DNA from 2 places in the Ferrimonas balearica DSM 9799 genome. Region 2 is predicted to be linked to the other one. Evidence: riboswitches for the same ligand, from Rfam matches in the RefSeq annotation. Region 2 holds a riboswitch; the other holds the start of a gene.

Region 1 (15,502 bases), 490 kb from region 2:
TCGGAAACCGGACCAAGAGCTCGCCAGTTACTGTGGCAATGGCGCGCACGACCGGATGTACAACAAGAGGGTCAACGTATCCTCGCCCGACATGTCCGGCCCAAAGCATGAAACCGGAAAAGATCTGTGCGGTATGCCATCGGCCATTCAGCTGGCGCAAAAAGTGGGCGCGATGCTGGGATGAAGTGCGCTACTGTTCAGAACGCTGCCGGCGACACCGAAACGCAAGGAAGAGTGCAACGTGACCCATACCCTGCGCCTGATTCTGGGCGACCAACTCAATGCCGACCACAGCTGGTTTCGACAACGGGACGACGGTGTGCTTTACCTCATCGCCGAACTGCACCAGGAAACCGGCTACGTACGCCACCATATCCAGAAGGTGTGCGCCTTTTTTGCCGCCATGAAGGCGTTTTCCGAAACGCTGAGTCAGGACGGACACCGAGTTCGCTATCTGACCCTGGACGACACCGCCGGTGTTGATGACCTGCCTGCTCTGCTGCAACAACAGATAGACCAGACCGGCGCCCTGCAGCTGGAGTACCAGCGGCCCGACGAGTATCGGTTGCTGGCTCAGCTGGCGGATATGTCGCTCTCCGTCCCCAGCCAGCCCTGTGATACCGAGCATTTTCTCCTGCCATTTGATGAGATCGACCGCCATTTCCAGCGGGACAAAGCGCACCGGATGGAAACCTTCTATCGAAAGATGCGGCAGCGGTTTGACCTGTTGATGGAGGGCAACAAGCCTCTGGGGGGAAAGTGGAACTACGACCCCCTGAACCGCCATGCGCTGAAACCCGGGGACTGGGACTCGATTCCCCAACCACTGCTGTTTGCCAACCCGGTGGATGAGATCATTGATCGGCTTAGCCGCCACCGGGTAGACACCATCGGCACGTTGAGCGGGCCGCTACTGTGGCCAGTAAACCGGGAGCAGGCCCGACAGCTGCTGGCGCACTTTTGCCACCACTGCCTGCCCGGGTTTGGCCGATTTCAGGATGCCCTGACCGGACAAGCACCCCATCGCTGGAGCCTGTTTCACGCCCGTTTATCGTTTGCCCTTAACACCAAGCTGCTGCATCCCATGGAGGTGCTGGACGCCGCCATCCGCGCCTTTAAACAAAACGACGGGATCGACTTGGCCCAGATAGAGGGCTTTGTCAGGCAGATTCTCGGCTGGCGGGAGTACGTGCGCGGCATCTACTGGGCCAATATGCCCGGCTATGAGACGCGAAACCACTTTGCCGCCCACCGTGCGCTGCCCTCCTGGTTCTGGACCGGCGACACCAAGATGGCCTGCCTGCATCACGCCATCAGCCAATCACTGGAGTACGCCTACGCGCACCACATCCAACGGCTGATGGTAACCGGTACATTCGCCCTGCTGATTGGGGCCGACCCGGATGAGGTCGACGCCTGGTACCTGGGGATCTACATCGATGCGATTGAGTGGGTGGAGCTGCCCAATACCCGCGGCATGAGCCAGTACGCCGATGGCGGCCTGCTGGCCTCCAAGCCTTACGCCGCCAGTGGCAACTACATCAACAAGATGAGCGACTACTGCCAGCAGTGTCACTATGACGTGAAAGCCAAAACCACAGAGAACGCCTGCCCGCTCAACAGCCTGTATTGGCACTTTATGGACCGGCATGATCGGGAGCTGGCCCGAAATCCCCGCATCGGTATGGTGTATCGCAGTTGGGATAATCAGCCCCAGTCCCAACGCGATGCGGTGCTGGCCCGTGCCAACTGGTGCCTTGAGCACATCGATTCGCTGTAGTCAGGCCGGGTGATAACGGCGGCCCCGGGGCCGCTTACCGGGTCGGGTCAGCGCCACTGGCAGAAGGGGTAAACCAGCAAAACAGGCCGTAACTGTGCTGGGTTTCAAACAGCACATCCACCTCATTATGGTGGAAGTTCAACGCCATCGCGGCCTCAACAGTGGGCGGTTTAAGGTAAGGTGCGGCTTCGCTAACATCCATTTTTCGCCCATTGATTTTGATGGAAAATTTCGGGCGGCAAACGACACAGGCCTGAGTCGAGAGCCCAGCAGAAGAGATAATGAGCAGCAACTCGTCAAGACGCTTCGTCATCTCAGCTACCGTGGGATGGCCAAGCTTTCCCGCACTGAATCCGGTACACCAATAACCAATAATCCGGTCACGGCGAGTTTCGCTCATCTGCCACTGTGCCGCCCCCTTCTCCATCAACTGCATCACGCGGTTCATCAGCAGGATTGACGCGTCCAACCCGTTGGTAGCAACCGATTTGGGCAGCGACACCAGGCAAGCATGACAACGGTGATGATGACAACTGCGCAGCTCGACCACCGTAAAGTGGTCGGTGGCGACTGAGGTGATAAGGGGGTTGAGTTGCGATATCGGCGCGCGCAGGCGAAGCCCGATATCAACTGGGTCAATAGACATCCGGAGTGTTCCTTTACGGCGACGACGGGAATCGGCTTCACTGAGTCACAGTCTCCGCGGCGCGAGACGTCACCGCCCCGAGAATGCCGCCATGAGTGGAGACAGCCCAAACCGAGGATTGGCGAGCTCACTGTGCTGTTAACACCAATGAAAGTGGCAGCAATTGTCCGGAATGGCAGCCCCCCAGTTCAATAACCTGCAGAGACCGGGTTACAAGGGAGACAAAGGCATTTAGAGTAATGGCTCTTAATTTTGCGCCAGCTCAGGGCACCGGGGATAACACCTGCTAATCGGAGTCTGAGTTGGCCGCCAGCTTCTGGTAGGCATTGCGGATCTGCATCAGCGCTTCATCCTCGGCCGCCAGACGTCGGGCAATGGCCGCCAGTGCCTGTTCATGCTGCCGCTGCTCGATGCCGCGCCCCTTGGCTTTGTAGTGAAACTCGTGGGTGATGTCGCCCCAGGCATCCTGCAATTTAGAGCGGATCTGGATTTCACACAGCTGTTCCGCCAGCTCAATGCGAGCGGCGGATTCGGTTCCCTGCACACTGTCGTAACTGACTCTGGCCAACAGGTGGATGGCGCGGTAACCGGTGGGCTTGGGTTGCGCGATGTAGTTTTCCACCTCGGCATCCAGTGACAAATGCTTTGAGGAGGCCACCAGGGTCACCATGGCGTGGCAGTCATCAACGAACCAGCACACCACCCGGGCCCCGATCATATCGGTGATCACCTCGGTTGGGTCATTGAATGGCGGCCAGCCTCGCCGGGCCAGCTTGTTGAGTACACTGGCCAGGCTTTTCACCCGGGTGGTCACCAAAACCGCTTCCCTGGGCAGGTTGTGACGACGGCAATAGGCCAACGCCAGCTGTTCGAGGCGAAGCTGCAACAGCGCCCGAACCTGTTCCAGTTCATCGCCAACACGGCTGAAGTACGACACCAACGCCGCCCTCGCCTGCTCCGCATCGCTGACCCGCTTGTGCTCAGACTGAGTCATGGCCAAATCCTTCCCGAAATCACTCACCTGAGTGTATGCCGGAACCGCCACGAAACCCTGATTTACATCAACGGCCAGGCCTCTGCCTGGCCTTATGCCATCTCCTAGCCGGAATAGGCCCGCTCCCAATCCTTCCAGACCGGTTGCAGCCCGCGGTCTGACAGCGCCTTAGCCACCGCCTGCGCTGAGCGTCCATCGTCAATGCTGAACTGTTCGAGGTCATCACTGGGCTCGGCATAACCGCCGGGGCGGGTGCTGGACGCCGCGGATGCCGTGGTGATGCCAAGAGCAAAAGCGTGATCGCGGAAATGGGCAGACTCCCGGGTCGACAGCGACAGATCCACCTCCGGGGCAAACAGGCGTAGGGCACAGATCAGCTGCAACAATTGCCGCTCCCCCACCGGGGAAACCGGTTCCAGCCCCCCGGTACAGGGCCGCAACCGGGGAAAGGAGACCGAATACCGGCTTCGCCAGTAGGTACGCTGAAGGTAATCCAGATGCAGCGCCACCATGGCGGCTTCCACCCGCCAGGCCGCCAGCCCCAGCAGCGCGCCAATGCCAATCTTGTCGATCCCGGCCTGGCCCAACCGATCAGCGGTTTCCAGCCGGAAACGAAAATCGGTCTTGTTGCCGCGCAGGTGGTGTTTGGCGTAGGTGCGGGCGTGATAGGTTTCCTGATACACCATCACCGCATCCAGTCCCAGCCGTTTCAGTTCCGCGTACTGGCCCTGCGCCAGCGGCTGAACCTCCATCTGCAGGTAGTGAAAGCGCGCTTTCACCAGCGGCACCATGCGGCGGAAATAATCCATCCCTACCTTGGTTTCGTGCTCTCCCGTCACCAGCAAAATGTTGTCAAAGCCCATCCGCTTAATGGCGGCCAGCTCCGCTTCCAGCTCCCGTTCGTCGAGGGTATGGCGCTTGATCCGGTTACTCATGCTGAAGCCACAGTAATCGCACTCGTTGGCACAAAGGTTGGACAGATACAGCGGCACATACAGGCCGATGGTGTTGCCAAAACGCTGGCGGGTCAGCCGCTGTGACTGCCGGGCCAGCGATTCAAGCAGCGGCTCACCGGCCGGCGAGATCAACGCCAGAAAGTCCTGCCAGTCCCGTCTCGGCTTGGCCAGCGCCCGCTGCACATCCGCCTCGGTTTTGCTGTTGATCTGCAGCGCCAGACTGTCCCAGTCCTGCTGCTGCCAGAGCGTGTAGAAGCTCATCGCATCACCCCAGGAAGCCGGTCAATGGACTGGTGGCGTCCGCCTGGGCCGATACCGCTCCCAGGCCCGACTCGTAGGCCATTCGCCCGGCCTCGACCGCCTGTTTAAAGGCACGCCCCATCGCCACCGGGTTACCGGCCACCGCCATGGCGGTGTTGACCAGCACAGCGTCGGCGCCGAGCTCCATGGCCCAGGCGGCGTGGGAGGGGGCGCCAATACCCGCATCCACCACCACCGGCACACTGGCCTGTTCAATGATGATGCGCAGGAAAGCCTCGGTTTTCAGCCCCTGATTGGAGCCAATCGGCGCCCCCAGTGGCATCACGGCGGCGCACCCCGCCTCTTCGAGACGCTTGCACAACACCGGGTCGGCGTGGCAGTAGGGCAACACCACAAAACCCTCGGCGCAGAGCACTTCGGCGGCCTTCAGGGTTTCGATGGGATCCGGCAGCAGATAGCGGGGATCCGGATGGATCTCCAGCTTCAGCCAGCGGGTGCCCAGCGCTTCCCGAGCCAACTGCGCCGCGTAGATCGCCTCCTCAGCGGTGCGGGCACCAGAGGTGTTAGGCAGCAGGTTCACACCCAGTGCCTTAAGCGGGGAATAGATGTCGCCCTGGCCCCCGCCCAGGTCCACCCGCTTCAGCGCCAGGGTGACCAGTTGCGAGCCGGACGCGGCGATGGTTTCCTGCATCAGGGCATCGGAAGCAAACTTGCCGGTGCCGGTGAACAGGCGGGATTCAAAGGTTTTATCAGCAATGGTCAGCATCTCAGCCTCCGGCAATCACGGAAAACAGGTCAAGGCGGTCGCCTTCGTTTAACTCGGTTTCAGGCCAGTGCCGGCGCGGCACCACCTGCCCGTTGATCGCCAGCGCCACACCGGGCTTGTCCTGACCGAGGCTGGCCAGCAACGCCGCCAGCGTGGTCGCGTCGGTCTGGTGCGGTTGGTGGTTGAGGATAATGTTCTTCATCTAGAGACTCCGCGAATCGCTACATACCGGGCATTCGGCAACGGGAGACAGCTCAAAGCGCTGCCACTGAAACTGCAAACCATCAAAACGATGCAGACCGGTCTGAACCGGCTGCCCCAACAACAAGCGCAGCGCCAGCAACGCCTGCAGGGTGCCCACGGCGCCCACCACCGGCCCCGCCACTCCGGCCTGCTGGCAGGAGTCCGGAGTCGCTGTTTCATTGGGGTCTGAGAGGCAGGCGAAACAAGCGCTGGCAGGGGTGTTCACCGGGTCGATCACCATCAGTTGTCCCTGCCAGCCGATGGCGGCACCGCTCACCAACGGCACGCCCCACGCCACGCAGGCGGCGTTGATGGCATGCCGGCTGGCCAGTTGGTCGGTGCAATCGAGCACCACATCGACCTGTTCCAGCAACGCCGGCAGGCGCTCTGCCGTCGCCATCCCGGCAATGGCCTCCACGCTCAGACCGGGGTTGTGCGCCGCCACCCATTGCGCCGCCGCGGTCACCTTCAGTTCACCCACCTGATCCGGTCGGTAGAGGGTTTGTCGAGGCAGGTTGGACAGGGAGACGGTGTCAGCGTCCACCAGACGCAGCTGCCCCACCCCAGCGCCAGCAAGGTACTGCAGTGCCGGGCAGCCCAGGCCACCCAGGCCGATCAGCAACACCCGTTGTCGAGCCAGTTGCCCCTGCCCCGGCTCGCCCCACTGTGGCATCAGCAGTTGGCGGCCGAAGCGCAGATAGTCGTTATCGCTCAGCATCGACGGACTCCAGGGTGGGGGCCGATTCAAAGGCCTGTTGCAGTTGCGCCAGGGCCACGGCAACGTCATCGGCCTGGGTCACCGCGCGCACCACGGCGATGCTGCCGACGCCGGATTGTGCCACCTGATAGGCGCGAGAGACGTCGATGCCGCCAATGGCCACTGCCGGACAATGGGGCTGCACCAACGCCACATAGCGACCGAGGCGCGCCAACCCCTGCGGGGCCGAGGGCATCTCCTTAGTGGGCGTCGGAAAGATGTGGCCAAGGGCGATGTAGCTGGGCTTCAGGGCATGGGCCCGCAGGATCTCGTAATAGCCGTGGGTGGACAGCCCCAGGCGCAGTCCGGCGCGCTCAATCGCTGCCAGATCGGCGGTTTCCATATCCTCCTGACCCAGATGCACGCCGTAGGCGCCGTGCTCGATGGCCAGTTGCCAGTAGTCATTGATAAAGAGGCGGGCCTGGTGCTGATGGCCCAAAACGATCGCCCGTTGAATGTCCGCTGACACCGCCTCAGGTGACTTGTCCTTGATGCGCAGCTGCAGGGTTTTCACCCCCAGTGCCAGCAGACGTTCCACCCACTCCACGCTGTCCACCACCGGGTAGATCCCCAGGGCCGAAACATCACAACGGGCGAAGGGCTGCTGCGGCAGTTGCACGCTGGCTTCCAGGCCGTAGGCCCGGGCCAGTTCACTGCCCGGCAGGGGCACAGTGGGGAAACTGTCGAGCCGTTGCGGCCAACCGGTTCGGGCCAGCGGGCCCGGCCCGGCGCCCAATGCCACGGCGCCCATCAGGCCGTTATGCAGGTACGCCCGCACCACTGCCAGCGCGTCCTCCATCACGTAGCCCTGAGCCAGCACCGTCGCCAGGGCGGAAGCCAGGGTACAGCCGCTGCCGTGGGTGTGTTGGGTGGCGATGCGGGGGCCATCGAACAGCGTGGTCAACGCCGCGCTGCTGAAATAGTCCACGCAACGGCCCGGATGCAGATGGTCAAAGTGGCCGCCTTTGGCCAGCACCGCCCGGGCGCCCCGTTGATGCAACTGTTGGCAGGCCGCCACCACCGCAGCGGGGGAATCGATCACCATGCCGGTCAGGGCCGCCAGTTCATCGCCATTCGGGGTGATGACTTCGACATAGGGCAGCAGCGCATCGAACTGGTCACTGGCTTCACAGACGTTCAGCATGCCGCCGGAGCTGGCCACCAGCACCGGGTCCAGAATCACCGGTGGTAACCCGGCCTGATGCGCCGCAAACCAGTCCGCCAGTGCCTCAATATGGGCCGGGCCCGGCAGCAGGCCAATCTTAATGGCCTGGGGCGGCAAGTCGGCCCACAGGGTATCGAGCTGGGCCAGCATCCCCTTGACCGACACCGCTTCAACGTGGTCCACCGCCACGGAGCTTTGCGCCGTGATGCAGGTGATCACCGAACAGCCGTGGCCACCGAGGTCGCGCATGGTCAGCAGGTCCGCCTGGATCCCGGCACCGCCGCCGGAATCACTGCCGGCGATGGTCCAGACGATGGGCGGTTTGCCCAGGGTTTGGGGCGATACCGCTGCCCCGTCTGATTGCGTCATTGCTTAAGCCTCGGATTGAACCTTTGAGTAGAGTTGCGCACCGCTCTGGCGGAACTCCTCCGCCTTGGCGGCCATACCGGCATCGGCGTCGAGCTGTTCAATCTCGATCAACGCCTCCGGATTGGCGGCAGCGTAGTCGCGCACCTCCTGAGTGATCTTCATGGAGCAGAACTTGGGCCCGCACATGGAGCAGAAGTGGGCCACCTTGGCGCTCTCCTGGGGCAGCGTGGCATCGTGGTAGGCTTTGGCGGTTTCCGGATCCAGCGACAGATTGAACTGGTCCTCCCAGCGGAATTCGAAGCGGGCCAGTGACAGCGCGTTATCGCGGATCTGAGCGCCCGGGTGGCCCTTGGCGACGTCAGCGGCGTGGGCAGCAATCTTGTAGGCGATCAGGCCCTGCTTGACGTCCTCTTTGCCCGGCAGACCCAGATGTTCCTTGGGGGTGACGTAGCAGAGCATGGCGCAGCCGTACCAGCCGATCATGGCGGCACCGATGCCGGAGGTGAAGTGGTCGTAGCCCGGTGCTACATCGGTGATCTGCGGGCCCAGGGTGTAAAACGGCGCCTCCATGCAGTCCTGCAACTGCTTCTCCATATTGATCTTCACCAGGTGCATCGGCACATGGCCCGGGCCTTCGATAATGGTCTGCACATCGTGTTGCCAGGCGATACGGGTCAACTCACCCAGGGTTTCCAGCTCGGCGAACTGGGCCCGGTCATTCGCGTCGACAATGGCGCCGGGGCGCATGCCATCCCCCAACGAGAGTGAGACGTCGTACTGGGCACAGATGCGGCAGATTTCATCGAAATGCTCATAGAGAAAGTTCTCTTTGTGGTGGTAGAGACACCACTTGGCCATGATCGAGCCCCCGCGGGAGACGATGCCTGTGACCCGCTCGGCGGTCATCGGTACGTAACGCAGCAGGACGCCCGCATGGATGGTGAAGTAATCCACCCCCTGCTCGGCCTGCTCAATCAGGGTGTCGCGGAACACCGCCCAGGTCAGGTCTTCGGCCACGCCGTTCACCTTCTCCAGCGCCTGATAGATCGGCACCGTGCCGATGGGCACCGGCGAGTTACGGATGATCCACTCCCGGGTTTCGTGGATATGGCGGCCGGTGGAGAGATCCATCACAGTGTCCGCGCCCCAGCGGCAGGACCATACCAGTTTCTCCACCTCCTCTTCGATGGAGGAGCTGACGGAGGAGTTGCCGATGTTGGCGTTGACCTTCACCAGGAAGTTACGGCCGATGATCATCGGCTCCGCTTCCGGGTGGTTGATGTTGGCGGGGATGATGGCGCGGCCACGGGCGATCTCGTCGCGCACAAACTCCGGGGTGATCGCCTCCGGCAGGTTGGCGCCGAAGCTCTGACCCGGGTGGGTCCGCTTCAGGATCTCGTTGCGGATCCGCTCCCGCCCCAGGTTCTCCCGGATCGCCACATACTCCATCTCGGGGGTGACAATGCCGGCACGGGCATAGTGAAGCTGGGTCACGTTGCGTCCCGGCTTGGCCCGACGAGGCTTGGGCAGCTGCTCGAACCGCAGGTGGTCGAAGCCGCCGTCGGCCAGGCGCTGCTGGGTAAAGTGGGAGCTGGCACCGGACAGGGTTTCGCTGTCCTCCCGCTCCAGAATCCAGTCGCGGCGCAACGGTTTGAGGCCCGCTCGCACGTCCAGATTGGCGTTGGGATCGCTGTAGGGCCCGGCGGTGTCATACACCGGTATCGCCTCGTTGTCGCGGGTGATGGGGTTGTGCTGGTCACCGCCGATGACCGAGGGCGACTGGTCAATCTCGCGCATGCCGACACGGATGTCCGGGCGGGAGCCGGTCAGGTACAGCTTGCGGGAGTTGGGAAACGGGTTTCCCTGCAGGTTATCCAGATAGTGCTGTGCCGCATCGCGGCGTTGACGGCGGGAAAGGCCGTTATTGGGGGTGTCAGTCGACATTGCAATCTCCAAGTGTTCCCTATGGAAAATTGCCTGTCGGACGTGAGCCTGCTGGCGAACAATTTGAGCGCCCACGAGTGCGTGATTAACTCGATTACTGGCCGAGGAGCCAATGGGGGCGTTGCTTGTTTTCCTACGCCGGTACTAACCGGTTCAGGTTCCACGGATCCCGCTTTCGCGATCTCAGCCCATTCAACTGGGCACTCCGACAAGACCGGGGCAGTATGGCAACATCATCCGGCCAATACAACTCGGAACAGTGGCGAAGCCTCACCCATAACTCCGCCTAAAAACCAAAGAGAAGCCAGCCACTGATTGGTGCCAGGCGCTCAGCCCAAGCCTTTGAAAAAGTGCGGCATGGCTCCCAGAACCGGCGCGTTGGAGAAGAGAATATTCGAACCGGTTGCTACACTGCAAACGCCCGATGGGACGCCCTCTGCGCCCAGCAACGGAACCGAAAAGAGAAGTCCGATGTCCGCCTACCAAACCCTACTGGACGACGCCGCCCGACTGGTGCGTCAAACCAACCTGACTCCGGCCCAGAAGCAGCTGGCCCTGTACCAGCGACTGGAAGCCGCCCTGCCCGGTTGCGCCTACGACGACGAGGTGGCCGAGGCGGTCAGCAGTGGCCTGCTGCACGAGATGTTTGAACCGGCGGCGCCCTTTAAACCGCGCTACACCCTGCCGGACTACGCCGTCACCCTGAACCAGGGCAGCGCCTTTTTGGAACTTGAGCCGGCAGAGGATTTCGATGACGCCCTGCACCTGCTCACTATCCTCTATCAGCACGTGCCGTCGGTGACCACCTACCCGGTGTTCCTGGGCCATCTGGACACCCTGCTGGAACCCTATGCCGCGGAACTGAGCGACGAGCAGCTCTACCGCAAGTTGCGCCGCTTCTGGCAGATGATCGACCGCATCGTGCCGGACTCCTTTGCCCACGTGAACCTGGGTCCGCAGGACAGCCGTGTTGGCCGCTCTCTGCTGCGCATCGACGCCGAACTGGCGCAGGCGGTGCCCAACCTGACCTTCCGTTATCAGCAGGGGATCACGCCGGATGATCTGCTTGAGCAACTGACCGACAACATCATCCGTTGCAACAAGCCCCACATCGCCAACCATGAGCGCATCGCCCGTGACTTCGAGGGCGACTACGCCAACGTCAGCTGCTTTAACTCGCTGCCGTTGGGCGGCGGTGCCCACACCCTGCTGCGCCTGAATCTGCGGGTCTCCTTTGGCCTGTGCGATGGCACGGTGGAGGACTACCTGGCCAACGCCCTGCCCCGCTGCGTTGACCTGATGACCCGTGGCCTGGCACACCGCATCAATGCGCTGGTGGAAGACACCCAGTTCTACCGCCACCACTTCCTCTGTCAGGAGGGTCTGCTGGACCCGGCGAAGTTCACCGCCATGTTTGGGATCTACGGCACCGCCGAACTGGTCAACCAACTGATGGCGGCTCAGGGCAAAACCGGTCGTTACGGCCTGGATGAGGAAGCCAATGTGCTGGCCGAGCGCATCATCGCTGCCTACGCCGAAGCGGTTGAGGCGATCCGCCTCCCGCACTGCCTGGACAACAAGGTGATGCTGCACGCCCAGTCCGGCATCTCTTGCGACACCGAAGAGACCGCCGGCACCCGCATTCCGATCGGTGAAGAGCCGGACCCGGCCAGCTACATCCGCGCCACCGCCCGGATGCACACCTACTTCCAGGCCGGGGTCAGTGACATCCTTGGATTTGACCCGACCATCCGCCGCAATCCCGACGCACTGACCCGCCTGATCAAGGGTGGCTTCCGCCTCGGCATGCGGGTATTCACCGCCAACCTGTCCGACAGCGATCTGGTTCGGGTCACCGGTTTTCTGGTGAAAAAGTCCGACATTGAGAAGTACCGTCAGCAGGCGGAGCGTCACACCTCGACGGCGCTGGGACTGGAGGCGGTGGACGTGGGTCAGATCCTGTCTCGCCAGGCCCGCACCCTGAACCACGAACAGAACCCCACCAACCTGTGGTAAGCCTGAAACCGATGGGGCCGGCTCAGACCGGCCTTCGCTTTGGCAAACTGACGGCGCCCGCCCTGCAGGCGCCGGTTAACCGCATCCTGCCGTTCTCCTGTGTTGACGGGCCGGGCAGCCGGATGGTGGTGTTCTTCCAGGGCTGCAACATGAACTGCCCCAGTTGCCACAACCCGCACACCATCGGCCACTGCAACCACTGCCTCGACTGTGTGCCCCACTGCCCGAACGGCGCCCTGGTGGACGCCAGCGTCAACGGCAAGCGCAAGCTGGCGCACAGCGCGCCGCAGTGCCAGAACTGCGAAAGCTGTTTGCCGCACTGTGGCCGCAATGGCAGCCCATATGCCCGTCGCCATGACGTCGCCAGTCTGGTGAAACAGATCGCCGACCACGCCCCCTTGCTGGATGGGGTGACCTTCTCCGGCGGTGAAGCCACCCTCCAGCACCGCTTTCTTGGCGCGCTGATGGCACAGCTGAAACAGCACCCGGAGTGCGCACACCTTAACCTGTTGATCGACTCCAACGGCTTAACCGATGGGGCGCATTGGGACGGTTTGCTGCCCCATGCCGATGGCGTGATGCTGGACATTAAGGCGATGGATCCGGCACTGCACAAAACCCTCACCGGTCGCGACAATGCCAAGGTGCTGGCCAGTGCCCGATTGCTGGCAGAGCAGGACAAGCTGGCGGAGCTGCGGTTTTTGCTGATCGAGCACCACAACGACAGCGATGCCGAGCTGGATGCCCTGGCCGCGTTTATCCGAGCCTTGCCGGGGCAGCGACCGCTGAAACTTAACGGCTTCCGCCATCACGGCGTTCGGGAGCAAGCCCGCCAGTGGGCTGAAACCACCGAACTCCGCTTGCAACAAGTGGCCAGCCGGTTGCAGCAACAGGGCATCGACGCCCGCATCAACGCCGCGCCCTGACCCTTGCGAGCTGACGGGGGCACTGTTAACCTTGCTCGCCCCCGCAGTACAGGAGTTCCCCCATCGTGTCACCATTGCTGCAACGTGACGTCTATCTGTTTGACCTCGACAACACCCTCTACGCACCGGAATCCGGCATCCTTGACCAGGTTGGCCAGCGCATGCGCGACTTTGTCGCCCGCCAGTTTGACCTGACCCCCACCGACGCCCACGAATTCTGCCAACGCTACTACAAACAGTACGGAGGCACCCTGCGCGGCCTGCAACTGCATCACCCGGAAGTGGACCTGGAAGCGTTCTCCCATTACGCCCACGATGTCGCCCTGGATGCGCTGCCGCGGGTACCAGAGCTGGCCGATGAACTGCTGGCTACCGAGAAACGCCGAATCCTCTTTACCAACTCCCCCCGCGCCTACGCCGAACGACTGCTCGACCATCTGGGCCTGAGCCACTGCTTCGAAGGGCTGTTCAGCGTTGAGCAGGTGGATTTTCAGATGAAGCCCCACCCCCACGCCTTCAAAACCATCTGCGATCACTTTGGTTTTCACGCCGACAGCGCGGTGATGTTTGATGACCAGCCGGACAACCTGAGTACCGCCCGCACCATGGGGATGCGCACGGTTCTGGTCAACCGTCATGACCTGGCCAATCCGGACGCCTGCTACCGCACCGAAGACCTGACCGACTTCCTCAGCCGCCTCAACCGCGCCTGAGCCCCCCCTCCCGTCCGGATCGACTACCCTTGCAGTTACCACTGCCTGGGCGGGAGGGCCCCATGATCCGCCACTACTACCTCAGCACCAGCCTTTGGGAGCTGCAACTGGTGGAGCGGCAGCTGGAAAAACAGGGATTGAGTCCAGCCCAGATCCACGTGCACAGCCGCCACCCAACCCTGTTACGGCGCTTCCACCTGCTGCCGGTGTCCTCCCTGATGCTCTATGACCTGCTCTATTACGCCTGGCGGGGCCTCCAGCTTGGCGCCGGGCTGGCGATGGCATTGCTGGCTCTGGCGTTTTGGTGGGGTGTCGGAGAACTGGGTTGGGTGCCGATCTGGATGTTTGCCGCGCTGGTGCTTGGCTTTTGTACCTGGGAAGGTGGCCTGATTGGCCTGCAGCACCCGCACCATCGCATCGACAGCTTTGACAAAGCGATCGCTCAGGGGATGCACCTGATGATGGTCGATGTGGCGCCAGGACAACGTCACTCTCTGGATGCCGTGGTGGCCCGCCATCCCGGCCTGATGGCCCAGGGCACCGCCGAGGGGGTGCCTCAGCCCATGCTCACCTTTCAGGAGCGGGTGATGCAGTGGCGCAGCCGCAAGCCGCGTTGATCGCCCCGACTCTGCGCACAGTGCACCAAAACGCCCCCACTTATGGGGGCGTTTTCTATTCAGGCCGGTGATGGGCCTGGCCATCAGGAATCGTCCAGATTTTTCCTCGACGCCACCTCCGGCGCCCTTGCCGGGGCATGCAGAACCTGGTGCCCCCGAAACCCTCTCAAGGTGCCGATAGCCGCAGTCAGCCAGGCACACAGCAGCCCGACAAACAGCAGGACCGCAGCCCACTCGAACAACGGCAGTCCCGTATGCAGCGCGATTTGCGTGGTGCCGGTTACGCACGTGCCCACCGGAAAGGTAAACGCCCACCAGGTCAGCGCAAACGGCATCTTCTTACGGAACGCGCGTAACGTCAGCAGGGCCGCCATAAAGGACCAATAGAAAGCAAAACCCCAAACCGGAATGCCATACAGCGTTGCCATCGCATTCAGGCTGCCGGCCAGGGGCTGGTCAACAATGTTCAGCGCGACCAGCCCCAGCGCGCCAGCCGCTGTCACCGACTGGCCCAACGGCCCCAATACAATCCAGAGCGTCGGCACCCTTGCCCCGCCGGAGGTGCCGTAGTGCGCTAACCGGCTCCAGATCAGGGTGATGATGATCAGCGCCCCAACCAGACTGACACCAAACAGGGCGTAACAGAGGTAGAGCATGGTCTGTTGCAGGACCAACCCGGACGCATGGGGGATCAGCATGGCCCCAATGGCAGCCGACACCATTGGCGAGACCACCGGCATCAGCCATCCCCCGAACGCCGCATCCGGACGCACCCTGTGGTGGGTGAACAGCCGAAACGGCACTACGATGGCAACGACAAAGCCACTGACGGTGCCGACAAGCCACAGGGTCCAGGCGATGGCCAGTACCACCGGTTCAGAGAAAACATGATGGCCAAACAGCAAGGTGCCGCCGGCGATGGTCATCAGTGCCATCGGCGGTGCGCCCCAGAACTGGGACATGACGGGGTCATCGAAGTGATGTCTGTAGACATGGGGCTTCAGCAGCGCCTGCAGCAGCAACACCACCAACAGGGTGATCAGCATCAGGCTGGCGAGGGACCACACCACAAAGCCAAAGCCCGCCAGCCTGGGGCCCACCACCGGCAGGCCAATCGCGGCATTGGCAATGATTCCGGTGCCCATTACCGAGGCAAACCAGTTGGGGCCAAAATGGCGACCAATGGCTTGCGGATCGTTCGCTGACATTGCGCTTTCCTTAACGGCCCACTGGCGCCGTCCGGCCTGTGGGCTTACCGCCTACTGTGGTGTCCATGAATCCATATGGAGTTTCCAGTCCTCGCGGCGCACCAACCTGAGAACAGGCGCCGGTGAAGGGCTTTGTGGGGC
Region 2 (15,502 bases):
ACCCTGTTTCGCCCCTTTATGCTGATGCTGGTGCTGTACGGACTGTTCTGTCTGTTTGGTTTGTGGCGTGGTTGGCGAGAGCAGAAACGGCTGGCCCGCCGACGGCGTCGCCAGTGACGCTGTAAAGCTGGCGACACCCGGCAATCAAGCGGATGACATCACTGCCATTTTTCCTGCGGGTGCGAGGCTCGTATAATAACAGCTGTCTTACTACAGCCTGATTTGGGAGCCCTTCATGGCCGAAGAAACCCTGTTCTCCAAGATTGTCCGTCGCGAAATTCCTGCCGAGATCCTCTACCAGGACGATCTGGTCACCGCCTTTAAGGACATTCAACCCAAGGCACCGCATCACATTCTGCTGATCCCCAACCACCTGATCCCCACCGTCAACGACGTGACCCACGACGATGAGCTGGCGCTGGGCCGCCTGTTTACCGTGGCCGCCAAGCTGGCCAAGCAACTGGGCATTGATGAAGACGGCTACCGCCTGATCATGAACTGCAACCGTCATGGTGGTCAGGAGGTGTATCACGTGCATATGCACCTGCTGGGCGGCCGCGCACTCGGACCGATGTTGGCCTCATGATGCGACCGGATAACAGCGAATTTTTCCCCCTGACCGGACTGGCCAGCCGCTTTGTTGAGCAGTTGGCACAGTGCCGCGCACTGGGGGTGAAAACCCTCGAAGGCAGTGAGCACCACGTGTTGCTGGAGTTGCCCTACAACGAACAGTTGGTGGGTTATCCCGATACCGGCGTACTCCACGGCGGGGTGATCACGACCCTGATGGATACCGCCTCCGGTGCCGCGGTGGTGTGTGCGGTGACTCAAGCCTCCGGCGAGATTGAGCTCTGTCCGACCCTGGACCTGCGGGTTGACTACATGAAGGCGGCTGAGCCCGGTAAGCCGGTGTACGGTTTTGCCGAGTGTTTCAAGCTCACCAGTGCGGTCGCTTTTACCCGCGGCATCGCCTACCAGGACTCCATGGATGACCCCATTGCCCAGGCGGTGGGTTCCTTTATGCGCATCGGTCCTGAGCTGATGACGGACAGTTTCCGTCAGGCGTTGAAGGGGGAGTAATGGACTTAAAGCAACTGCTTAAGGAAGCCAACGCGGACAACGATTACGGTCGGCTGTTGGATCTGGTGCCCTATGCCCGCTTTATCGGTATGGAGTGTGAGCGCTTTGGCGACGAGATGGTGTTCCGTCTGCCCGCCAAGGAGCAAAACCTGGGCAACCCGATGTTACCGGCCTTGCACGGTGGGGTGATTGCCGGTTTTATGGAGATGTCAGCGATTCTGCAGCTGATGGTGCTGATGCAGACCACCCGGGTGCCTAAAATTGTCGACTTTTCCATCGATTATTTGCGTGCAGGCTATGCCCGCGAGACCTATTGTGAGTGTAAGATCACCCGTCAGGGCCGACGCGTGGCCAATGTGAGTGTCAGCTGCTGGCAAACCAATCGGAAGCAGCCCATAGCGACCGCGAGGGCACACTTCCTGATCGACTAGGATAGGAGGCAAGGATGAAAGCGTGGATAGGGGTATTACTGCTGTGCCTGACGGGGTGCAGTTCCATTACGGCGGGCGTTGCGGCCCGCTCCGACCGGTCCGAGCTGCGCATTGATTCCAGCAGCGTCGCCCGTGAAGTCAGCATCGAGCAGGTGCAGAAAGGCTACCAGGGCGAACGCTTGCAAGCCTCGGCGGTGTTGATCTCCCGGGTCAGCACCGACCGCTACCTGCAGTACAAATTCACCTTCTATGACGCCAGTGGCGTGCCGGTGGAACCCGATGCCATGAGTTGGCGACCGGTTAACCTGCATGGTGGCGAGCGTCGCCCGGTTACGGCAGTCGCTCCGACTACTTTGGCCACCGAATTCGAGATATATGTCCGTCGAGCTACGGACGAATAGAGCTGGAAAAACTCCTTTACAATTGGCCATTTAAAACCGGCAGTGACTGTGATGTCTGTCGGTTTTTTTGTTGGCATTTCCGCTAGAATGGCAGCCAATTCAACCGCCCTCACGGACGATTGCACGGTATTGGGCCCACCCTTTTGCTGTTTTCTGGAGAAATGCCATGACCGACATGTTCCTCGAGATCTCCCCCGTGATGTTTTCCACCCCGCTGCTGTCTGGTGTTATCAGCACCTTCCTGACCGTGGGGATCGCCTACTGGGCTTATCTGGCCTACGACTACAACCGTACTGAGACCGAGCCAAAGCTCTGGAATAAGTAACCCGCTTTCCGAAAGCCCGCCGATTGGCGGGCTTTTTTGTGTCTGATGTCCCAAAACCCGCCGCTTTTGGATATACTCCGCTGCGCCACGGGGTGTGCCACGCACTGAGATCCTCCACTGAGGGAACCCGTTGAACCTGATCCGGTTAATACCGGCGTAGGAATGGCGCGCCCAGGCTCCCCGTTACCGTCGTCCGGATCAGATCGTTTTGACCTGCAATCAAGAGAATCGATACGGACATGAGACGCTCTTTGCTCTCCCTGGCCATGCTGGCCGCTCTCCCCGTCGCCGCAGAAGAGGCGATGGAAACCCTGACTGTTGTGGCCGACTTCCGAGGCCAATCGCTGGCGGAACTGCCGGCGTCCGCCACCGTGCTGGATGCGCAGCAGCTGGAGGACGAAGGGGGAGAGCACTTTGAGGATGCCCTGCACCGAATTCCCAACCTGAACTGGTCCGGTGGCAGCTCGCGCCCGCGCTATTTCCAGATCCGCGGTGTGGGTGAGCAGGAGGAGTATCAGGGGGCGCCCAACAGCTCTGTTGGTTTTATCGTTGATGACATCGACCTGTCCGGCATCGGCATGGCGGCGAGCCTGTTTGATCTGTCCCAGCTGGAAGTGTTGCGCGGGCCGCAGGGCACCCGTTATGGCGCCAACGCGCTGGCGGGTCTGATCTACCTGAAAAGCAATGATCCCACCGAACTGTTTGAGGCAGGCACCGAGATCAGCGTCGGCGAAGACAACCAGCTGACCGTGGGCGCTTACGCGTCCGGTGCGGCCGACGATAACGGTGAACTGCTGTACCGGGTGGCGGTGCAGAATCACCAGCAGGATGGTTACCGCTACAACGCCTATCTCGACCGCGACGACACCAACGCCCGTGACGAAACCACTGTGCGGGCGAAACTGCGTTGGCTGCCCACCGACACCTTCCAGGCCGACCTGACCTTCCTGCACGCTAATCTGGATAACGGCTACGACGTCTGGACCCTCGACAACAACGGGTTTACCACCAGCACCGACGAGCCGGGCGTTGACAGCCAACGCACCAATGGCGCGTCGCTCAAGCTGAACTGGGCAGTCTCTGAGGCCGTCAACCTCACCGCCATCACCAGCTACGCCAACAGCCGCACCCAGCACGCCTACGACGGTGACTGGTCCAACTCCGACTACTGGGCGGGACTGGATTGCCCGGTCTACGACGAGAACTGGAACGTGGTGGGCAGCGAGCCCTGCGTCTACGACTACTACTGGGACAAATCCGCCAAGCGCGACACCATCAGCCAGGAGGTGCGTTTTGCCTCCGGCGAAGCGGGGCGCATCTTTGCTGGCACCACCGATTGGCTGGTGGGGGTCTACTACAGCCGGCTGAAAGAGCACAACGATCTGGAAAGCTATTACAACGGCTTCCCGGACCAGTTCCTGATCAGTGACTACAAAGCCGCCAATACGGCGCTGTTCGGTCAGCTGGACTCCACCCTCGGCGCCTGGGAGCTCTCCGCTGGCCTGCGTGTCGAATACCGCCAGAGCGACTACGCCGATGATGCCGGCGAAAGCTTTGACCCGAAAGAGACCATGTGGGGTGGCCACCTCTCTGCCAGCCGTGCCCTGGCTGAGGGCCATCGTGCCTACGTGCGCCTGGCACGGGGCTACAAAGCGGGTGGTTTCAATATGGGCCTGCCACCGGTGCTGGAGGGGCAAACCGAATTTGAGTCCGAAACCCTCTACAACTACGAGCTGGGCCTGAAGAGCCGCTGGTTTGATGGTGCGGTGAACAGCAACCTGGCGCTGTTTTACATGGATCGTCAGAACCAGCAGGTGGAAGCCTCGCTGCAGGATCCGGACAACCCTCAGCGCTTCTTCCTGTACACCAACAACGCCGGTGCATCCGAGAACTACGGCCTGGAGCTGGACGTGAACTGGCAGGCCACTCGTCAACTGGAGATCTACGGTACCCTGGGTCTGTTGAAGGCGCGCTATAACACCTACCTGCTGCCGGAAGCTGACGGCTCCTTTACCGACCTGTCCGGCCGCGAACTGGCCCATGCCCCCAACTATCAGTACACCCTGGGGGGCACCTACCGGGCTGATAATGGCTGGTTCACCAACCTCAACCTCAATGGGGTGGACGCGTTTTACTACTCCGACAGCCACGATGCCCGCTCGGAGGCGTACACTCTGGTCAACGCCAAGCTGGGTTACGAGGCACAGAACTGGGCACTCTATCTGTGGGGGCGCAACCTGACTGACGAACAGTACGGGGTGCGCGGTTTCTACTTTGGCAATGAGCCAAACGACGGCTGGGCCGAAAAGCTGTACGTTCGCTACGGTGACCCGCGCCAGTTTGGCCTGACTTTCCGTTATGACTACCTGTAAGGAGCCTGCCATGCAATTGGCCGTTGAAATCAGTCTGTACCCGCTCAAGGACGACTATCTGAGTGTGATTAAGTGGTTTATCCAACGCCTTGATCAGTATCCGGAGGTGCGCCGCCTGACCAATGGTATGAGCACTCAGTTGCTGGGGGATTACGATGCGGTGATGGCGCTGCTCGCCACCGAGATGAAGGCCGCCCACGAGCAGTGGGGCAAAGGGGTGTTCGTCTGCAAGTTCATTCCGGGTGGAGTCAACCTTGACCACAGTGAGTGACTGGCTGCAGCAGGCCGCCTCTGAAGCCCACGCCCTTTCCGGCTGGGAAGCGGTGGCGGTGTTGCTGGCCATTGCCTACCTGCTGCTGGCGATGCGTCGCAGCCTGTGGTGCTGGCCCGCTGCGGCGGCCAGCACCCTGATCTACACCGTCCTGTTCTGGAAAGTGGCGTTGCTGATGGAGTCCGTCCTCAACGTCTACTACCTGGCGATGGCCGCTTACGGCTACTGGCAGTGGCGTTTCGGCGGTCAGCGGGGAGACGGTTTGCCGCTGGTGCGCTGGTCGGCGTCGACCCACCTGGCAGTCATTTTGGCCACCGGCATGGTGGCGCTGGGCGTGGGTTACCTGATGGACAACCACACCCATGCGGACATGGCCTATCTGGATGCCATGACCACCTGTTTTGCGGTCGTTACTACGGTGATGGTGGCCCGAAAAGTGGTGGAAAACTGGTTGTACTGGGTGGTGATCGACTTTGCCTCCATCTACCTCTATCTGGCCAAGGGCTTCTACCTCACCGCCGCCCTGTTCGTATTTTACGTGGGGATGGCCACGGTGGCGTACTTCCAGTGGCGCAGCCAGTACCAGCGTGAAAGCACACCGGACCTGGGGCTTCAGGGTGCCTGAACAACTGAAACACGCCTTGGCCCGCCTGAAAACGGCGGGCTTTTGCTGGCAGCGGATCCAACCGCTGGATGGGGGGCTGGGCAACCGGCTTTGGCGCCTGCAGGGCGCGGGCGACTGGGTACTGCGCCTGCACAACCCGGAATTGGCGTTCTGCGTTGACCGGGAGCAGGAGCCGCGGGCCTGGCGCGCCTGCGCTGAGCGTGGACTGGCGCCGTCCCTGTGCCACTGGGAGCCCGATTTCAGTGTGTCGCAATACGCGGGCAGTTCACCGTCACAGCCGCAGGAGCAGCCACTGCTGGCATTGATGCTGGCGTTGCACCAACTGCCGGGACACTGGAACCCGGTGGATCCGGTTGTACGCATCCGGCAGTACCTGGAAACCCCGTCTGAGGCGCTTCGCCACTATTGGCCGCAGTTACCGCAACTGGCCGCCCAGCTGGCCTTGTCGAAGCTGCCTGACGGATTCTGTCATCACGACCTGCACTGCGGCAATCTGCTGATCGACTCCAAAGGGCAGTGGCGTGTGATTGACTTTGAATACGCGGGCAGGGGTTCGCCTTTGATGGATCTGGCCCCCTGGCTGGATGGCACGGATCCCGGACTGACGTCTCCGCTTTGGCGGGAATACCTGATACAACGGGGCTTGAGCCCGGACCAGCAGGAGTGGACCGCCATGCGGGCGGCGATGGCACTCTATGGATTATTGGGGGCCGCCTGGTCAGAGCGAATGGATCGATGTCACAGCGATCGAATTTACTCTCAATGGCGTAAACACTACCTTGAACAGGTAAGGGTATGGCTACCCTGATGGTTTTCAAACGGGAGTGTCGACATGGAAGCAACGCTGGCGAGAGGATGTGAACCCCGGAGGTGCCGATGAAGCGGTGCCTGCTGGTGGTGCTGTTACTGGGCCTGTTGGCAGGCTGCTCGCCGCGTTTTGTTTACGGTTGGCTGGATTGGATCATCCCCTGGCAAGTCGATGATTATGTGACCCTCAACCGGGACCAGGAAAGCAGCCTGGACTTTATGATCGGCAAGCAGGTGCGCTGGCACCGGGCACATGAGCTGCCATTGTACCTGGCTCATCTGGAGCGCTTGCAGAGGGACCTGGCCGAGCCACTTGACCAGGAACTGGTGCTGGCCCACATGCAGGAAGCGTCTGAGCATTGGTACCGGTTGTTTGCCAAGCTGCTGCCGGACCTGGTCAGGCTCATCCAGTCGTTCAGCGATGAGCAGGTCGAGGAGATGCTGGCCCAGGTTAACAAGGACAACGCCGAACTGCGCGAGGAGTACGGCGATATGACCCTGGAGGAGCGCATCAAGCGCGCCAACAAGCGCATGGACAAGTCGATGCGCAAATGGATAGGCAAACTCTCTCCGGCCCAGAAAGCGGCCATTGCCGATTACAACCGTAATCGACACAACACCCTTGAGCTCTGGCTGGCGTACCGGGAAGACTGGATCGCCCATTTTTCCGATGCCCTCTATAACCGGGCCGATGGTGAACGCCTCAAGCGGGAACTGACCCTGCTTCTGGTCACTCCCGACGAGCTGAAGGGCCAGCAATACCTGAGCCAAATTTTGGACAACCGGCGCCGCCTGGCGCAGGGTCTGATCACCATCCATGCGGAGATGACGCCCCGGCAAACCCGTAAGCTGAACCGGGAACTGGATGATTTACAGGCGGATCTTGAATACCTGATCCACAAAGATTGAGCCACACTGTTGAAAGCGTTAGGGCAACCTACCGGTCTTGCCCTGTAACTCAAGTAAAACAGGGGCTCACTCATGCAAACCCTCATTCAACTGTGGCAACGCTTCTATTCCGCCACCACCGCTCTGGATGGGTTGGCGCCATTGGCGCTGCGCCTGTATCTGGCGCCGGTACTGATTCAGGCGGGCTGGAACAAGGCGGGTCACTTTGCTGATACCGCCGCCTGGTTTGGTAATCCGGACTGGGGATTGGGACTGCCCATGCCCGAACTGATGGCGGCTCTGGCCATCGGCGCTGAATTGATCGGCGGCATTTTACTTCTGCTGGGCTGGCTGACCCGACTGATGTGCATTCCACTGATGGTGACCATGCTGGTGGCTGCCTTTGCGGTGCACTGGCAGAACGGCTGGCTGGCCATCGCGGATCCCAGCTCATGGCTGGCCAATGACCGGGTCATGGAATCGGCGGAGAAGTTGGAACGGGCCCGCGGAATTCTGCAGGAGCATGGCAATTATGAGTGGCTGACCAGTTCCGGCAACGTGGTGATTCTCAACAACGGCATTGAGTTTGCCATCACCTATTTCGTTATGCTGCTGGCGCTCTACTTCCTGGGCGGCGGACGCTACACCAGCCTGGATTACTACCTCTCCCGCCAATAACCCTGCTGCGCGCGGCGTTGATTTTGACGCGGGGCTGGGCCAGCATGACGCGGGTATTCTAAGGATTGAGAGGTAACCCATGGACGCCAAAGCGTTATTGCTGAATCGCCATTCCCAGCACCGGCTGACCTATCCCGGCCCTTCCGCTGAGCAACTGGACGCCATCCTGGCGGCCGGCAGCCGGGCGCCGGACCACGCCGGCCTGCATCCCTGGGAGTTCGTGGTGGCGCAGGAGCAGGGCCTGGAGCGCCTTGGCGCCATCTATTACGATGCCGCGCTGGCGGATGGGGCCGAGGGGGAAGCCCTGGCACGGGCCCGGCTGTTGCCGACCCGCGCTCCGATGGTGATCACCGTGATTGCCAAAATCACAGAGCACCCCAAAGTCCCGGTAATTGAGCAGCACCTCAGTGCCGGATGCGCTTTGATGGCGATGCAGATGATGGCCTACACCCTGGGCCTGGGTGGGGTATGGCGCACCGGCTCCTACGCTAAGCACCCGCTGGTGCGGGAGGCGCTGGGGGTGCAGGGGGATGATGAGATTGTCGGGTTCCTCTACCTCGGCACGCCCGCCAAGCCGACCGAATCGCGCCCCTTACCGCCGTTGGAGGGCCACGTCCGCCACCTTTAATCCCTAAGGGGCCGGCAAAATGGCCAGTGCTGGCTCATGCAGGCTGGTCAGGTATACGCGGTCTCCGGCGTGCTCTGCGCCGGTAATAAACGCGAACGTGCCTTTAGGATCGTCAAAGTGGCGCCCAATTGCGCCGTTTTCATTGAGCCATAACAACTGACCATGGCGCTTGGCGGCCGGGCGCAGCGCGGCGGGCAGGCGCCGAATCACATCACGCAGGGCAGGGTAGGGCGCCAGGGCATCCAGCAGCCCGTCCCGGGGTGCCACCAGTCCAACCCAGTAGCCTCCGTTCTCGGCCCGGCTGATGTTATCGGGAAAACCCGGCAGCCCATCTATCCAGATCGAGGACTGGCCCGCCTGACTTCCCGAAATCTGATGGCGCCAAATCCGGTAGCGCCCGGTCTCACACACCAACACACTGTTGCCGTCGTGGCTTAGGGTCACACCGTTGGCAAAGCTCAGTCCTGTCATCAGAGTGTCGAGTTGGCCGCTGGCGGGATCGAAGCGGTACAGTGAGCCGCTTTGGCTGTGGGCCAGTAGGTCACGAACGCCGCCATCAGCCACACCGAACCGTTGTGCCGGAAACCGCCGGGATGCGTCGGTAAAGTAGATCTGCCCCCGGGGATCCACCGCGAGGTCATCGACAAAACCAAATGGGCCGAGCTCGTCCCCCGTCAACAGGGTTCGCGCCGTGCCATCCGGTTGCCAGCGCAGCAGGCCCTTGATGGCGTCAGCGATGTACAGCGTGCCATCGCTACTGTAATCCAGGCCCAAAGGGCGCCCGCCGGTATGCCCCAACATCTGCCATCCCGCGCTTTCAGACCACTGCCACAGTGTGCCATCGGCCAGTCCGGTGGTGATTTGGCCATCGGGACTCACTGCCACATCTTCGGGCCCCTGGCTTTGTGGCAATGGCAGTGTGGTGAGGCCGTAATCCAGCGGCTCAGGACCGGGCAGCTGATCCGAATTAACCGCATCCACCGGCCCCCACCGTTGAGCCGACATCGGCACCGGCCAAAGTGCCAGGTAGGCCATAACAGCAACCAGTACACTCAGTAACCAAACGGGCACTTTCATTGCCGCTCCTTGGCAAAAAAAATCGGATTTTCGATAACATAGAGGATAAATTGTGCTGGGGCGACCCCGGTCCACATTCGCTTTCGCTTGGGCCGGGGAACACTACACTGTAAGGAACAGATCGAGGTTGAGGTGGCTGTGAAATTAGCAACCTGGTGGCAGCGACGTGCCGTGCGCATCACGGTTTATGTCGCGCTGGCGGTCGGGACATATCTGGCCGCATTGGGCTGGGGTTTACCTGCACTGATAGAGCGGCAGGCGCCTAAATGGGTGGCGCAGGAGATGGCCGCTGAGTTGAGTCTGGAGCAGGTCCGGTTTCACCCGCTGGAATGGCGAGTGACCATCGATAAACTGGCCTTAACCGGTGACGACGGCAAACCGCTGGCGGGTCTTGAGCAGCTGGTGGTTGATCTTGAACCGTGGCGCTCGCTGTTTTCACGCCATTGGCAGCTTCAGGCCGTCAGCCTGACGGCCCCCTACCTGGACTACCGTCAGCGCGGCCCTGAAGAGAACAACTGGCACCAGGCCCTCGCCCCCCTGCTGGCAAAAGCCGAAAGCGCGCCCCCAGAGCCCGAACCTGAACCGAGCGGCCTGCCCAAGCTGGCGATCGATCAGTTTGTGCTGGAACAGGGTCGCATCCGCTATGAGCAGGACCAGCGTCATACGACCGAGTTGACCGACCTTGCCCTTGAGGCGGAGAACTTCCACCTGGCCCGTGGTGAAAACAAACTGGCGCTACGGTTAAGTGGCCCGGGGGGCGGCCAGGCCAACATCACTCTGGATGCGAATTTCGATCCGCTGGACCTGGCGATGACGCTGGATCTGAAAAACGCCGATCTGACCCGCTTTTGGCCCTACCTGGCCGAGGATTTCCACTTTGACCTCGCCAACGCGCAGACCGACATTAACCTGTCTGCCCACCTCTCGCTGGACCCGGAGCTGCAACTGCGGATAGAGCAGGGCGAGTTGACCCTGCGTGACCTCGATATGGTTTACCAAGAGACGTCACTGGTCCGGATGCAGCAGGCGGTTCTGGCGCCCGTCGAGTTTGATCTGGCTGCGCAACAGGTGAGCCTGGGGGAGCTGAGTGTTGAAGGGTTGGCGGTGAATGCCCAACTCAGCGACAAGGGGCTCGATCTGGCCACCCTGTTGACCCCAATCGGCGCTGAAGAAGCAGAGTCAGGGTCGGAAACGCCCTCAGAGACGGCGTCACCCTGGCAAGTGCAATTGCAGCGCTTAACCCTTGCCGACGCCACACTCTCGCTGACCGACCAGACCGCTGAAACGCCGGTGGACTGGCAGTTTGATGTGGCTCCTCTAGTGGTTGGCCCGCTCGGTACCGACACCGCTCAACCGCTGACCATTGACCTGGACACCCACATCAATCAATACGCTTTGTTGACGCTGGATGGGGAATGGCAGCTGGATAACAACCAGGGTGAATTTGAGGTGGCGCTGAATGATTTCGACCTAACCGATACCATTCCCTACTGGCAATCGCTGCTGAATCTGAAGCTGCACAGTGGCCAGCTGACGACCCGTGGCGACGTTACTGTCGCCCTGGACGACCCCCTCTCGGTGACCTTCCAGGGCGAGATCGGTGTCGCCAATCTGGTGACTCAGGATGCCCTGGCGGAGCGTGACTTTGTTAAGTGGGGTCAGATGGACATCAACCATCTGGATTTTGACCTGGCCCAGCGCTTCTTGAAGATCGACCAACTGGCGTTTAATGAGCCTTATGCCCGCATCATTATTGATGAAGATGGCAGCACCAACTTCGCCGGCCTGGTGGCTTCGGTGGAGGAGGACCAACAGGGCGGTAATGAAACGGCACAGCCGGCACCAGCGCAAACCGACCCAGCGCAACCACAGACCGGAGAAGCCCCTTTTGACGTCACAGTGGGGCGGATACTGTTTGCCAATGGTTCGGCCTTCTTTGCGGATAACACCTTAACGCCAAAGTTTGCGACCGGCATCGAAACCCTGACCGGGGAGATCAGCGGCCTGGATGCTCAACAGGAGAGCCGCGCCGTCGTGGATATTCAGGGGCAGGTTGACCGTTATGCGCCGGTATCGCTAAAGGGAACGGTGCAGCCCCTGGCGGAAAAGCCGTTTATGGACCTGGCTCTGAACTTCGACAACATCGAACTGACCTCCCTCAACCCCTATTCCGGGACCTACGCCGGCTACTTTATCGATCAGGGTCAGCTTGACCTGGCACTCAAGTACGCACTGGATGATAACCAGCTTCAGGGCAGCAATCAGGTGGTGATCAGCCAGCTTAAGCTGGGCCAGCGCTCCGATTCTGATAAGGCCACCAGTCTGCCAGTGGCCCTGGCGGTGGCATTGTTGCAGGACAGCAACGGCGTGATCGATCTGGGACTTCAGGTGTCCGGTAATGTGGATGACCCGGAGTTTGCCATTGGCCCCCTGATCTTCAAGGCATTGGGTAACGTGATCACCAAAATTGTCACCTCGCCCTTTGCTTTGCTGGGCAACCTGCTTGGGGGTGAAGATCCGCCGGACCACGTCCAGTTTGCCGCAGGCCAGAGCCAGATGGATCCGGAGCAGACCGCGCAGATGGCCCGGCTGGTAGAAGCGCTGTCGCAGCGCCCAAGCCTGGTGCTTTCCGCTCAGGGTGCGGTTGATCCGGTCGCCGATGGACGGGCGTTGGCCAAGGTGGCGCTGGATGCCCGCCTGATGCCCCAGGGCAGTGGCCTGACCGAGCCGCCTGAGCTGGCATTGGCCGCGGCCTATGATGCCGTGATGGGCATGGGTAAGGCGCAATCCGAACAGCAGATGTTGGCCGAACGCCTGCCTGACCTCGATGACGAGGAGCGCAATCGACGCTGGCGCAAAGGGCTGTATGAGCAGCTGCTGGAGGCACAGCCGGCGGATGAAGTGGCACTGAAAAACCTGGCGTCGGCGCGGGGAGAAGCGGTCAAGGCTGCGTTGGTTGAGGCGGGTTTGGCGGCGGAACGGGTGTTCCTGCGGGAAAGTCGGATCAATCTCGATCAAAGCGGCGCCAAGGTCGTTCTCGAACTCGACGCCGCCGGCTAGTTACTCAGTATCGGCTGGCACCACCAGCAAGTGGCAACGCAGGTCGCTGATCATCTGTTCGGCTTTGCTGCGCCACAGCTGGTTGAGTACACCGGAGCGCTTGAAGTAACCCATTACCAGCGTGTCGGCTTTCAGCTTGCAACTCTTATCCCGAATCACCCGGCCCGTATCGCCAGACTTAATGTGGATATGGTCCGGGTCGACCCCCTCGGCTTCAAGCCAGGCAATCGCTTCAGCACAATTGGCGGTGGCGTCTCTCTCAACCTGGTGCGGGCTGACGATGTCCAGCTCGTGTAGGAAGCGTGAGAGGTGCGGTGCATAGATAACATGGATCTCACTGTCACGGGCTTGCGCCATTAGCTTGGCGTATCGCATCACTTTCAGGTTGAGCTGCTGAACCTGGGCATCGCGATGGTCCAGATCCATGGCCACCAGAATGCGAGACTGGGCTGGATGCGGCTCCGGATTGAGCAGGTAGAGCGGAGCGCGGATGGCCCGCAACATATGCCAATCGGTAGTGTGGCGCTGATTGCGGTGGTGCATCACCTTCATTATTAGGTCATAGGGCACCAGCTTCTGCATGGCATCGACCACCTCACTCAGTTTGTCCCAGTTGTCACCCTGCAGTGACACTTTGGGTATACCACGCTCCTCCAACTGTGCGGCCCGCTCGGTGAGTATCGCCAAATCATGGGGCTGTTCGTTGTGATAAAGCAGGGTTAAATCGGCACGCCACAGCAAAGCCAGGTCGGCAGCCGCAGAGACACTGTCACCGAGACACTCCGGTGGGGGGGTGACGGCTAAAATCTCAGAGATCTTCATGCATTATGTCTCCTTCCATCGGCCTCAGACGAGGCATTGAGTCCTACCGCTAGCTAACGTGATTCGCACCCATGTTGTCAAATTGTAGTGGTCAAAAATGAGGCGGTTGTGTCGCGGTGAATGGACATTTAAACCATGCGCATGCGACTGCAAATGTCTGGCCCTTTTTGTGCGTCAGAAATTGGAATTTGATGCTGAGGTTTAGCGCCATTCAGAAATAAACGATGGAACACGATATTGCTGACAAAGTGCTTACAAATGGGATTTTATTTTGGAATATATTTTTTGATATTGTTTTCTCGAATCGAATATTGACTTTGTTGGGATAAGTCGCTGATGGCGTGTGGCTTGGAGGAACCCGCCTTGTGTCATGGATGACATCGCCATGAGGATGTAAGTCACACCGCCTTCTAAGATAACTCGATTTATAACAGTAGGTTACCCGAAATTTCGCGCTTTTAAGCGCCATGGAAGGCCCATCAATAGCGATGGCAGTTTGGAGGGTAGTAGATGAAATCCTGCAACCAATGTAACGCGCTGCATTGCGCACTTTGTGAAAATCGAAATCAAAACGGGTTGGCTGAAGCTGGTTTTGATTATCAGTTTTATGCTGACGGCGATGTTGCCAAACAACGAGCCAGTATCACTGTACCCGGTATGGAAAAGCCCATTGAGTGCAGTAATTATCTGGTGCGTGCCCTATGTGTATTTCTTTCTCATTTAGGTGAACCACTGAATAAGTCCGATCTTTCTGAATTTATTTGGGGTGGGCGGTTAGTTGGGGCCAACAGCCTGCCAGTACTGATCAACGAGATCCGTAAGGTTCTGGATAAGACACACTATCGAATTGTCACCCTGCGTGGGTTGGGTTACATCATGGTAGTGGACGATGATCGCGTTCGGGTTGTGAACTCGAGCGAGGAGGAAGATGTTCAAGCGGAATAATGACCTTTCCCTACTGATGACGGCAGAGCCTGGCTCTGCCGTTACTTTGTCAGAGCACGCTTAAGACCGTACCCACTCTGCTTCATCAGGAAGCCAAACACTCCGCCGATCACCAATGAGGGAACCACCAACAGCCAATCGCCCTCGGCGGCGAAGGTGGCGCAGGCGCCGATAAAGGTGCCGGGAATGTAGGTTAACCAGCGGAATTGAGCCTGAGCACACATCAGAAAGGCGACGATGCCGGTAAGCGCATAACCCAGATAGGGATTGCCCAGCCAGGCACTGCCATTGATGATGGTCATTGCCCAAAACACGCCGGTCAGGTTGGCTAACAGGCTGGCCCCCAATCCAATCAGCCGATCATCGGAGCTGGCGAAGTAGCTGGTACAGCCAAGGAAGCCAGCCCAGGTTAATAGCCCCAGTGTCACAGAGAGCCAGCCCCATACCGCCGACAGTATTCCGGTGGTGATGGCGATGGCAATCAAGCTTGGCATGGAGGGCTCCTTCACGATGACGCATCATAGAATGAAGGATACTCGCTCCTGAAACATTTGGGCTGACGCCGCGGCGGTCAGCGTAACATCGTGGATGAATGAGCGGAGGAGTTCTGGTGCATTACAGACGGGTGCGGTCCAATCCTTTGCTGTCCCGGAAAGCCTGACTGTAGGCTGATTGCGCCTCTTGTTGATGGCGCCCCAAACGCTGGCACTCATTCTCACTCAGGCTCATGCTGCCCACCGCCTGGCGACGGGCGATCTCTTCACCGGACAGGGTTTGCATCGGTTGGTGTTGGGCGAAATAGGTGTGAAATTGGCATAGGCGGGCGTCGCTCCAGCTTTGGATGGTTTCCATGCTCCAGATTGATAGCGAGCATCCGCTCAGTAACGAAACGCAAGCCATAGACAGCAGTGTTTTCATCGCTTCACCTCCACCCTGATAGAGCGGCCATCTTGTTGTGATACTGAGGTAATAACGTTCAATGATGTTAACAACAGTGAGCTCGATCAAACTCGGCTGTGCAAGGTGGGGGAAAGTTCTTCAGGTTGAGAGGTTGGTCGCGCCTTGGTGCTCGTCGTCACCTCCTATCCCTGG

What was found. Region 2 has a riboswitch for thiamine pyrophosphate ahead of FBAL_RS08085 (TonB-dependent receptor). Riboswitches for the same ligand answer to the same signal wherever they lie in the genome.
Region 1: linked by a shared signal. The riboswitch ahead of thiC (phosphomethylpyrimidine synthase ThiC) and the one ahead of FBAL_RS08085 (TonB-dependent receptor) in region 2 are both predicted to bind thiamine pyrophosphate.

What each region holds. Positions count from the first base shown of each region.
Region 1 covers NC_014541.1:2,269,076-2,284,577, forward strand. Annotated here, with positions in the region: gene FBAL_RS10305 (FAD-binding domain-containing protein) at 1-111, shown strand, start outside; gene FBAL_RS19950 (DUF2256 domain-containing protein) at 108-245, shown strand; gene FBAL_RS10310 (cryptochrome/photolyase family protein) at 242-1,780, shown strand; gene FBAL_RS10315 (hypothetical protein) at 1,815-2,426, opposite strand; gene FBAL_RS10320 (GTP pyrophosphokinase) at 2,713-3,420, opposite strand; gene thiH (2-iminoacetate synthase ThiH) at 3,525-4,637, opposite strand; gene FBAL_RS10330 (thiazole synthase) at 4,642-5,403, opposite strand; gene thiS (sulfur carrier protein ThiS) at 5,405-5,605, opposite strand; gene FBAL_RS10340 (HesA/MoeB/ThiF family protein) at 5,606-6,364, opposite strand; gene thiE (thiamine phosphate synthase) at 6,351-7,937, opposite strand; gene thiC (phosphomethylpyrimidine synthase ThiC) at 7,941-9,881, opposite strand; TPP riboswitch at 9,994-10,099, opposite strand; gene FBAL_RS10355 (YjjI family glycine radical enzyme) at 10,353-11,897, shown strand; gene FBAL_RS10360 (YjjW family glycine radical enzyme activase) at 11,891-12,823, shown strand; gene FBAL_RS10365 (pyrimidine 5'-nucleotidase) at 12,889-13,536, shown strand; gene FBAL_RS10370 (hypothetical protein) at 13,599-14,153, shown strand; gene FBAL_RS10375 (TDT family transporter) at 14,237-15,361, opposite strand.
Region 2 covers NC_014541.1:1,774,305-1,789,806, forward strand. Annotated here, with positions in the region: gene FBAL_RS20715 (hypothetical protein) at 1-117, shown strand, start outside; gene hinT (purine nucleoside phosphoramidase) at 236-586, shown strand; gene FBAL_RS08070 (PaaI family thioesterase) at 583-1,080, shown strand; gene FBAL_RS08075 (PaaI family thioesterase) at 1,080-1,511, shown strand; gene FBAL_RS08080 (YcfL family putative periplasmic lipoprotein) at 1,526-1,912, shown strand; gene FBAL_RS20440 (hypothetical protein) at 2,079-2,237, shown strand; TPP riboswitch at 2,316-2,417, shown strand; gene FBAL_RS08085 (TonB-dependent receptor) at 2,477-4,609, shown strand; gene FBAL_RS08090 (YkoF family thiamine/hydroxymethylpyrimidine-binding protein) at 4,620-4,880, shown strand; gene pnuC (nicotinamide riboside transporter PnuC) at 4,864-5,505, shown strand; gene FBAL_RS08100 (phosphotransferase) at 5,498-6,313, shown strand; gene FBAL_RS08105 (DUF6279 family lipoprotein) at 6,382-7,221, shown strand; gene FBAL_RS08110 (HvfX family Cu-binding RiPP maturation protein) at 7,294-7,878, shown strand; gene FBAL_RS08115 (NAD(P)H nitroreductase) at 7,958-8,506, shown strand; gene FBAL_RS08120 (SMP-30/gluconolactonase/LRE family protein) at 8,510-9,583, opposite strand; gene FBAL_RS19555 (DUF748 domain-containing protein) at 9,722-12,643, shown strand; gene FBAL_RS08130 (universal stress protein) at 12,644-13,465, opposite strand; gene FBAL_RS08135 (winged helix-turn-helix domain-containing protein) at 13,976-14,410, shown strand; gene FBAL_RS08140 (DUF1097 domain-containing protein) at 14,452-14,904, opposite strand; gene FBAL_RS08145 (hypothetical protein) at 15,026-15,262, opposite strand.